2 linked regions of the Undibacterium sp. KW1 genome follow. Each later gene encodes a partner of the first gene's protein in a complex. Links are inferred from orthologs where the notes say so. Each region holds a gene or a part of one and is shown on either strand. Other genes may lie near its edges.

The links. The genes of interacting proteins can lie anywhere in the genome.
Region 2: the proteins of eno (region 1) and UNDKW_RS13930 are in contact, whole or in part, in a solved structure (PDB 2FYM), measured with the Escherichia coli proteins. The link is inferred for Undibacterium sp. KW1 from one-to-one orthologs.

The regions. Positions count from the first base shown.
Region 1 is NZ_AP018439.1:2,390,678-2,395,014, reverse strand. What follows is about bases 796-3,600. They hold eno (phosphopyruvate hydratase), read right to left. Parts: upstream 2,938-3,600; coding sequence 1,654-2,937; downstream 796-1,653. Other genes in these bases: UNDKW_RS10735 (CTP synthase), read right to left, coding at 3,393-3,600; UNDKW_RS10750 (hypothetical protein), read right to left, coding at 796-985. Also shown: more of UNDKW_RS10750, read right to left, coding at 1-795; more of UNDKW_RS10735, read right to left, coding at 3,601-4,337. UniProt on the Escherichia coli protein: Catalyzes the reversible conversion of 2-phosphoglycerate (2-PG) into phosphoenolpyruvate (PEP). It is essential for the degradation of carbohydrates via glycolysis.
Region 2 is NZ_AP018439.1:3,094,271-3,099,253, forward strand. The notes cover bases 1,075-4,525. They hold UNDKW_RS13930 (Rne/Rng family ribonuclease), read left to right. Parts: upstream 1,075-1,415; coding sequence 1,416-4,325; downstream 4,326-4,525. Other genes in these bases: chrA (chromate efflux transporter), read left to right, coding at 4,484-4,525. In the rest of the region: UNDKW_RS13925 (RluA family pseudouridine synthase), read right to left, coding at 1-775; more of chrA, read left to right, coding at 4,526-4,983. UniProt on the Escherichia coli protein: Endoribonuclease that plays a central role in RNA processing and decay. Required for the maturation of 5S and 16S rRNAs and the majority of tRNAs. Also involved in the degradation of most mRNAs.

The sequences.
Region 1 (4,337 bases):
CATTTTGCTGTGAATTCGATACCGCATAAATGTTATTGCGCAAGCTGCTGAATAATTGTTTGGTTGCAGCGATCTTGTCCTGTTCAGGAGCTGGTGCTGGCAAACTATTCGCAGTAAACGCGCTGGTACCAGCTACCGAGTTTTTGCCTGATTTGTTGAGATTTTCATCTTGTGCAACTTTTTCAAAGCTGGCACGCAAAGCAGCACGCACATCTTCTCGCAATACAAAATCATTGCCGTCCAACTTGCCAGCAGAGGCTATTTGTTTTACCACGCAAGCTACACGGCTACCCTGGCTTGTAGCATCGCAGGAAAGTGCCTTGTCCAGTGCCAGTTGCGAAATGGCAGTCAGACTCAGGCCCTGGATTTTTTCATCGACATAAGTATCTTGCGATGACTCTGCCGTCGTGTGGATGACAGGGACCCTTTGCGGGTCAAAACCCAGTAAAGCCTGCACACCTGCCCTGGCCCTGTCTATATTGGATGAGTTCAGGCCACCCGCTTTTTCTGCAAGCTGAACGATCAATTCTGTCAGCGGCGTAACGCTGCCCCAATATACTGGCTCAGGACTGGCGCCCTGCTTGACAACACTGCGCAACTTCAAGTCTTCAGGAAAAGGCAAATCTGCCTGGGTGGCTTCGTCATACATCATTGCACCTGGCGCCCCGCTTACTTCGATGAGAAAGCTGGTGACACTGCCAGGTACCGATATCGCATAGCTCCCGTCAGCGCCGGTAGTAGCTGTCGCAAAAGAACTGGCAGATTTATTACCGGACTGATCAAGACTAAAGGCTGATACGCGCGCGCCGTTGATGCGCCCCTTTGCGACTATGCCGATAAGTTGCCGGCCGCTGTTACTGACAGCTACTGTAGCGCCATTCGCGTTATTGCTGGCGGTACTAGCACCGCCGCTTCCACCACCACAAGCGCTGAGCAATGCTGACAATAAGACGGGAATAAAAAATTGATACTTGTTATTTTTCATGAAGTAATCGAAGTTTGAGCACAAAAGCGCCCATGCATAAAAAGTACAAAATGCAGCTGGCATCTAGGAAAATGCAATATCTGCAATTTTGTTACGAAATGTAAATGCAAAAAAGACTGGTGATTCTAACACCAGAATGCTGCTTGACCACATACAGGACGAACAAATATGTGGCTATATGTATATGGGATGTAAATGAGGTATAACTGAGGAAGCACAGCCACATCAGGCTGACTATGAATACTATCAGCGCTTGACCTGGTCAGGCTGTGCAGTCGTTGAAGCAGGTGAATTGGCATCCAGTATCTGCACGAAAATTTCGTTCTTCTTGATCATGCCCAGCTCAAAACGGGCACGCTCTTCTACCGCATCTGTACCTGTCTTCAAATCCTGCACTTCGGATTCGAGCTTGCCATTGCGTTCTTTTAATTTTTCGTTATTTCCTTTTACCTGCGCTACCTGCCTGTCCAACTCCCAGACACGCAACCAGCCCCCTTACCCAACCACAGCGGGTATTGGATCAACATCAACAGGGCAGCAAAGGAAAGAGCTATCAAACGCACGGATAATTAAAGCAAAAAAATAAAAACAAAACCAATCTGTTTCCAAAAGCAGACCTACAAGAAAAAGGGGAACCCAGTTCCCCTTTTTATTTGCACGATACCAGATTACTTCAGATTATAGAAGGCGTCGCGACCAGGGTAGCTGGCAATTTCGCCCAAATCTTCTTCAATACGCAGCAATTGGTTGTATTTTGCCATACGGTCAGAACGGGACAAAGAGCCGGTCTTGATTTGCAAGGCATTGGTACCAACGGCTATGTCAGCGATAGTGCTGTCTTCTGTTTCACCGGAACGATGGGAAATAACGGCAGTATAACCTGCACGTTTTGCCATTTCGATCGCTGCAAAAGTCTCAGTCAAAGTACCAATCTGGTTAATCTTGATCAGGATGGAGTTGGCGATACCTTTTTGTATGCCTTCTTTGAGGATCTTGGTATTGGTGACGAACAAGTCATCGCCAACGATCTGGACTTTCTTGCCCAGTTTTTCAGTCAGGATAGCCCAGCCGTCCCAGTCGCCTTCGGCCATGCCATCTTCGATGGAGATGATAGGATATTTATCTACCCATGTTGCGAGCAGGTTGGTAAAGTCAGCGGAAGACAAAGTCAGGCCTTCACCTTCGAGGTGGTATTTGCCATCTTTGTAGAATTCGCTGGCAGCGCAATCCAGGCCCAGGGCGATTTGCGTGCCTGGCTCGTAGCCAGCAGCTTCTATCGCCTGGATGATCAGTTTGATGGCGGCTTCATGGTTATCTACGGAAGGAGCAAAACCACCTTCATCACCAACTGCTGTGGTCAAACCCTTGTCATGCAGGATTTTTTTCAGTGCGTGGAATACTTCAGCACCATAGCGAACTGCTTCGCGGAAAGTTGGCGCGCCTACCGGGATAATCATGAATTCTTGAATATCCAGATTATTGTCAGCGTGTGCACCACCGTTGATGACGTTCATCATAGGCACTGGCAATTGCATTGCGCCTGAACCGCCGAAATAACGGTACAGTGGCAGGCCAGCTTCTTCAGCAGCAGCTTTGGCAACAGCCATGGACACAGCCAGCATGGCATTTGCACCGAGGCGACTCTTGTTTTCAGTGCCGTCCAGATCGATCAGGGTACGATCCAGGAATGCCTGTTCATTCGCATCCAGGCCCATGATGGCTTCAGCGATTTCAGTATTGATGTGTTCGCAGGCTTTCAGGACGCCCTTGCCCAGATAGCGGGACTTGTCGCCATCACGCAGCTCTATCGCTTCGCGGGAACCTGTGGATGCGCCGGAAGGCACAGCAGCGCGGCCCATGACACCAGATTCCAGCAAGACATCACATTCAACAGTTGGGTTACCGCGCGAATCCAGAACTTCACGACCGATAATGTCAACGATGGCACTCATTCAATTCTCCTAAACAATCAAAATATCGAACAAAATATCTAACAAAATAATACGAATCTGATTTGCAAAACATCTGCTGGCTGGATATGCCGACAGATAAATAAAGCTGGCAGCTGTAATGACTTTATTACAGCCAAAATGATGGTGCAGATGATACCCCATTACGGGGACACTTCAAGCCGCACAAAACTTTATTCTTGCGGCTTTTTACGCTGATAAGCAAAAAAACCTTCCCCACAGATTAAATCATGCAAAAGCAGGTTCAAAAAGCCTGGCATACCCCATCAGTACAGTCTCCGGGGCCTGCTAACAACATTCTTTCAGGCAACTACATACCATCTTGCAAAAAAAGGCGAGCCGCAAAAGTGGCTCGCCTTTTAATCAGAATTTGCAGATAACAGACAAACCAGTATTCAAACTACCCAACTGGAGGTCTGCATCAAATCCCTTACATCTCATGCCTTGTTACCCTGCGCCTTTTTATGTTCTATCGCCGCCCTGGCGAAAGAGATAAACAAGGGGTGACCGTCGCGCGGTGTCGATTTGAATTCAGGGTGGTACTGCACACCCAGATACCATGGATGCACATCGCGTGGCAATTCCATGATTTCACACAAATCTTCTGTCGGTGTACGGGCAGATACTGTTAAACCAGCAGCCTCCACACGTCCCAGATAATGGTTATTGGCCTCATAGCGATGGCGATGACGCTCAGTCACGACATTGCCATAAATCTCGGACGCGAGCGTACCGGGGCGAACTGCGCAAGTCTGTGCCCCCAGGCGCATGGTGCCGCCGAGGTCGGAATTCTCATCGCGTGTTTCGACTTTACCGTCATGGTTTTGCCACTCATTAATCAGTGCAACCACAGGCTGTTCTGTCTCGGCATCAAACTCTGTCGAGTTTGCCATGGCCAGACCTGCCTTGTTACGTGCATATTCAATCAGGGCAACCTGCATACCCAGGCAAATACCCAGGTAAGGTATTTTGTTTTCACGTGCATAACGGGCTGCCAGTATCTTGCCTTCTACACCACGCTTGCCGAAGCCGCCTGGCACCAGGATGGCATCGTATTTTTCCAGCGACTTGGTGCCGTGAGCTTCAATTTCTTCAGAATCCACGTATTCAATATTCACACGGCTTTCAGTATGGATACCGGCATGACGCAGGGCTTCTGTCAAAGACTTATACGACTCTGTCAGATCGACATATTTACCTACCATGCCGATAGTGACTTCTTCTTTCGGATTTTCCAGCGCATAGATCAATTTGTCCCACATCGCCAGATCAGCCGGTTTTGGTGACAAGCCCAATTTATCGCAGACGATTTTATCCAGGCCCTGGTCGTGCAACATCTGTGGAATCTTATAGATGGTATCGGCGTCCCAGACTGAGATCAC
Region 2 (4,983 bases), 700 kb from region 1 along the record:
GATGGGTGCGCCCGGTTTTCAGTTCGGCTTCGAGCAAGGCAAAATCGCGATATTTTTTTTGCAAAGTAAATACCGTATGCGAAGCCATACCATCGGCCTGCACCCGCACGCGGCGCTCACCTTCGGCTGTTGTGTATTTATGCAAAGCCAGCTTGACATGCTGGCGGGCATTCTTCCAGTCACCATGCACCAGGGTCAGGTAACGCTTGTCAGTAACACCGTCACGCATTTGCTCATGCAAATTTGTTAATGCGCTGCGTTTTTTTGCCAGCAAGAGTATGCCCGAGGTTTCCCTGTCCAGTCTGTGCACCAGCTCAAGAAACTTAGCATCCGGCCTTGATGCGCGCAATTGTTCAATCACGCCATAACTGACACCAGAGCCACCGTGTACTGCCACTCCTGCCGGTTTATTAATAATCAATAAATAATTATCTTCAAAGAGGATAGGGAATTCGTGTTTGGGAACGACCTGCTCGCTGACCTCTGCCATACGGATTGGCGGCACCCGGACCACATCCCCCTCCACCAAACGGTATAACTGGTCTATGCGCCCCTTGTTGACACGCACTTCACCAGAGCGCAAAACCCGGTAAACGTGACTTTTTGGTACGCCTTTACAGATGCGCAGCAAGAAATTATCGATGCGCTGCCCAGCCTCTTCTTCCGAGATCGTGAGCATCTGAACTTTGGGTTGGGAGGCCGAAGGCTGCTGAGGGGAAGGCTTTTCCATCTGAATTTGATGTGCTCCCCTATTATTTGTCGCTAAGTCCTTCATTTTGAATATATAATCATTTTCGCTTCAGCATTTAACGCTGTAAGCAGTGTAAGAGGAATAAACGCCTATTTTACACAGGGGCATGTCCATAAGCCTCGCCTGTTTGCAAATTTGATGGAAAAGATGTGTATGCAGCGTCATTTACAGGTCAAGGTAACCGCCAATTGTTGTTATCGGGCTTAGATAAGTGAAGTTGGATCAGAGAGTTTGAATTGTAAGGATATTAGTCTGGCAAGAGGCGCTGGTTTACATATTAAATCAGTGAGCTTGCCAGTTGATGATTGAGGTAATAGGGTCGATTCCGCCAGACACAACACAATAAGATGGTCTGGCACCAAAGTTGCTCATCGCCTGGCGTTGCACTTGCTTGTTCACCAATAAGCAGGTCAGACAACGCGGGGGACATGTGCACTCGAACTTGATTTATCTTGATTATCCGCGCCCAACGCAAAACAGATGGCCATATTGCCATAACATCAGTTCTACTTGGCTTTTCATGGCCATATAGACTCCGCCCTGTTTTGTCTCAGGCATTTCCCTCCCCCTCAAACACTCCGCTCCCGCGTACATCCCGTATCAGTACAGTTGCCCCTTCAATGGATGGCAACACAAGATGACCACCAGGTCACGGAGTAAAAACATGAAACGTATGCTGTTCAATGCGACGCAGCAAGAAGAGTTGCGCGTTGCCATTGTCAATGGGCAAAAGCTCATTGACATAGATATCGAAACTGCCGGCCGCGAACTGCGCAAATCGAATATCTACAAAGGCGTGATCACTCGTATCGAGCCTTCCCTTGAAGCCTGTTTCGTCAACTACGGCGAAGAACGTCACGGTTTCCTCCCCTTCAAAGAAGTCGCCCGCACCTACTTTAAAGAAGGTGTAGACGTACGCAATGCTTCCATTAAAGAAGCACTGCGCGAAGGCCAGGAAATCATGGTCCAGGTCGAAAAAGAAGAACGTGGCAACAAGGGTGCAGCCCTGACCTCGTTCATTTCCCTGGCAGGCCGCTACCTGGTTTTGATGCCTAACAACCCGCGTGGTGGTGGTGTTTCCCGTCGCGTCGAAGGTGAAGACCGTCAGGAATTGCGCGAAACCATGGACAAACTGGACTTGCCTGGCGGCATGTCTGTGATTGCCCGCACTGCAGGCATAGGCCGCAATGTCGATGAATTGCAATGGGACTTGAATTACCTGATGCAACTCTGGCGTGCCATTGAAGGCGCTGGCAAATCTTCCCCGGGTGCGTTCCTGATTTATCAGGAATCTTCGCTGGTGATCCGCGCGATCCGCGACTATTTCCAGCCTGATATTGGTGAAATCCTCATCGATACCGATGAAATTTACGAACAGGCCCAGCAATTCATGAGTCACGTGATGCCCGACATGGTGCATCGCGTTAAACGTTACAGCGATGATGTGCCGCTGTTCTCACGTTTCCAGATCGAACACCAGATCGAAACTGCCTATTCCCGTACCGTACCACTGCCATCTGGCGGCGCGATCGTAATCGATCACACTGAAGCTTTGGTGTCGGTTGACGTTAACTCGGCACGATCCACCCGTGGTGGCGATATCGAAACGACGGCTTTCAATACCAACCTGGAAGCCGCTGAAGAAGTAGCCCGTCAATTGCGCCTGCGTGACCTGGGTGGTTTGATCGTGATCGATTTTATCGACATGGAAAACGCCAAGAACCAGCGCGAAGTTGAAACCCGCCTCAAAGATGCCCTGCGCTATGACCGCGCACGTGTGCAAATGGGCAAAATTTCCCGCTTTGGCCTGATGGAATTGTCACGCCAGCGCCTGCGCCCTTCCCTGTCCGAAGGCAGCCATGTGACTTGCCCACGTTGCAACGGCACTGGCCATATCCGCGACACCGAGTCTTCTGCCCTGCAAGTCCTGCGCATTATCCAGGAAGAGGCCATGAAGGAAAACTCAGCAGCAATCCATGTCCAGGTACCTGTCGATGTTGCTGCTTTCCTGCTAAATGAAAAACGTGGCGAGATCCTGAAGATAGAAACGCGCCACCGCGTTACGGTCATCCTGATCCCCAACAAGCATCTGGAAACCCCACATTACAAGCTGGATCGCCTGAAAACAGATGATCCACGCCTCGAAGACCACCACGCCAGCTACGCCATGGCTGAGCAGGCCGATACCGACATTGGCTACAGCAAACGTCAGAAAGAAGACGTCAAGCCACGTCAGGAAGCCGTCGTCAAGAGCATTACGCCTGAAACTGCACCTATCGTTGAACGCAAGGAAGTTGCCCCAGTGGTCGTTGCACCAGTTGCAGCCCCAGCAGAACCTGGCTTCTTCGGCAAGTTGTTTGGTTTCCTGTTTGGTAAATCTGAGCCAGCCAAGGTAGAAACACCAAAACCAGCAGAAGAAAAAACCGCCGAACGTGACCGCAATGGCCGCGGCCCGCGCAATGGAAATAGTAACAGCCAGCGTAACCGCAACCGCCGCAACCGTGACCGTGATGAGCGCGAAGACCGCCCGGCAAAGGCTGAGAAGCCAGAGCAGGAAGCAGTCAAACCGGTAGCAGCGGAAAATCCACGCCCACCAAAAGCACCTAAGCCACCGCGTGAAGAGCGGGAATCGCAGGAAACTCGCCGCGAACGTCAGCAACGTCAACGCGACGAGCGCAAGGAAAACCAGGCTCAGGAAAGCAAGGAAGAACCTATCCACAAGCATGTAGATCCAGCACCAGTTGATGTCATGCCAGCAGCTCCACAGCTGGAAGCACTGGAATCTGGCGCAGAAAACGACAATAGCGAGCAAGGCGAAGAGCGTCGTCGCCGTCGCCGTCGTGGTGGCCGCAACCGCAACCGCCGCGACCGCGATGGTAACGAGCAAGTCAATGAGCAAGGCGAATTGCCGATTGACGGCAGTGAAATAGTCGATGCCATTACAGGCAGCGATGTGGCTACAGTGAGCACAGTGGTCGCTCCCGAAGTTGCGACACCAGCAGCACCTGACAACGCGGCAAACCACGTTGCTGAAGTCAGCCAGCCTGCGACCTTTACTGAAGCAGTAAGCACAGCGGCACCTGCTGTCGCAGTAACCGTAGCTGCTGCGGCACCACAGGAAGCCATCAGCACACCAGCAGTTGTTGCGGCTCCTGAAGCTCCTGTAATGGCTGCTCCAGCAGAAGCAAGCCCGGTGGTGGCTCCTGCAGTTGAGACTGCAACAACAGTCAGCACAACTGAACCAGTTCCAGTTACTGAGGCAATCGTCTCTGCTCCGGCAGAAGTTATTCCTCAAGCTTCTGCAGTTGAAGTAGCACCAGTTCAGGTAGTTACAGCGCCGGCAATCAGCACGCCAGCAGCAAAACCACAGGATGCGACCATGCCTTTGGAATCCCTGCATAGCATGCTGAAAGACGCCGGATTGGTATTGGCCAGCACCGACCCAGTGAAACTGCAGGCCGCCAAAGCGGAAGCAGAAAAAATGGTGGCACCGGTACGCGTTCCCCGCGAGCGCAAACCATTGCCAGTTGTTGCTGATGAGCCATTGGTGATGGTGGAAACACGTCGCTCTTGATGTGAGCATATGCCCCCCCGGACAGTCTTCTGCACGGGCTCAAGAAAAAACCGGCTTTCTTTCTGATTGCCGGTTTTTTTGTGTGCATCAACATATAAACAGCGGTCCACTGGCAACATATTTATCAGTTAATCAGTGAAATATAGAAAGCATAAACTTTGCCTGCTCATGAAGTCGCCCTGAAAACTGCATTCCTGTACTGGCTCAAGCTGGGATTCATCAGTTTTGGCGGACCAGCGGGGCAAATTGCACTGATGCATGCAGAACTTGTGGAAAAGCGTCGCTGGATATCCGAAGCACGTTTTTTACATGCCTTGAATTACTGCATGCTCCTGCCTGGGCCTGAGGCGACGCAACTTGCCATCTACATAGGCTGGCTCATGCACAAGACCAAGGGTGGCATTATGGCTGGCCTGCTATTTGTCTTGCCCGGACTTCTGATATTAACCCTGCTGTCCTGGATATACATGGCTGCTGGTGACAATACTGCAGTTCAAGCAATCATGAGCGGCATCAAACCTGCGGTAGTCGCGATTGTTCTGGCTGCGGCCTGGCGCATCGCGCAACGCACCCTGAAGAGCAGCGTATTGGTTGCGGTCGCGATGGCCGCCTTTGCTGCAATCGCCTGGTTACATCTCCCCTTCCCTCTCGTGATCAT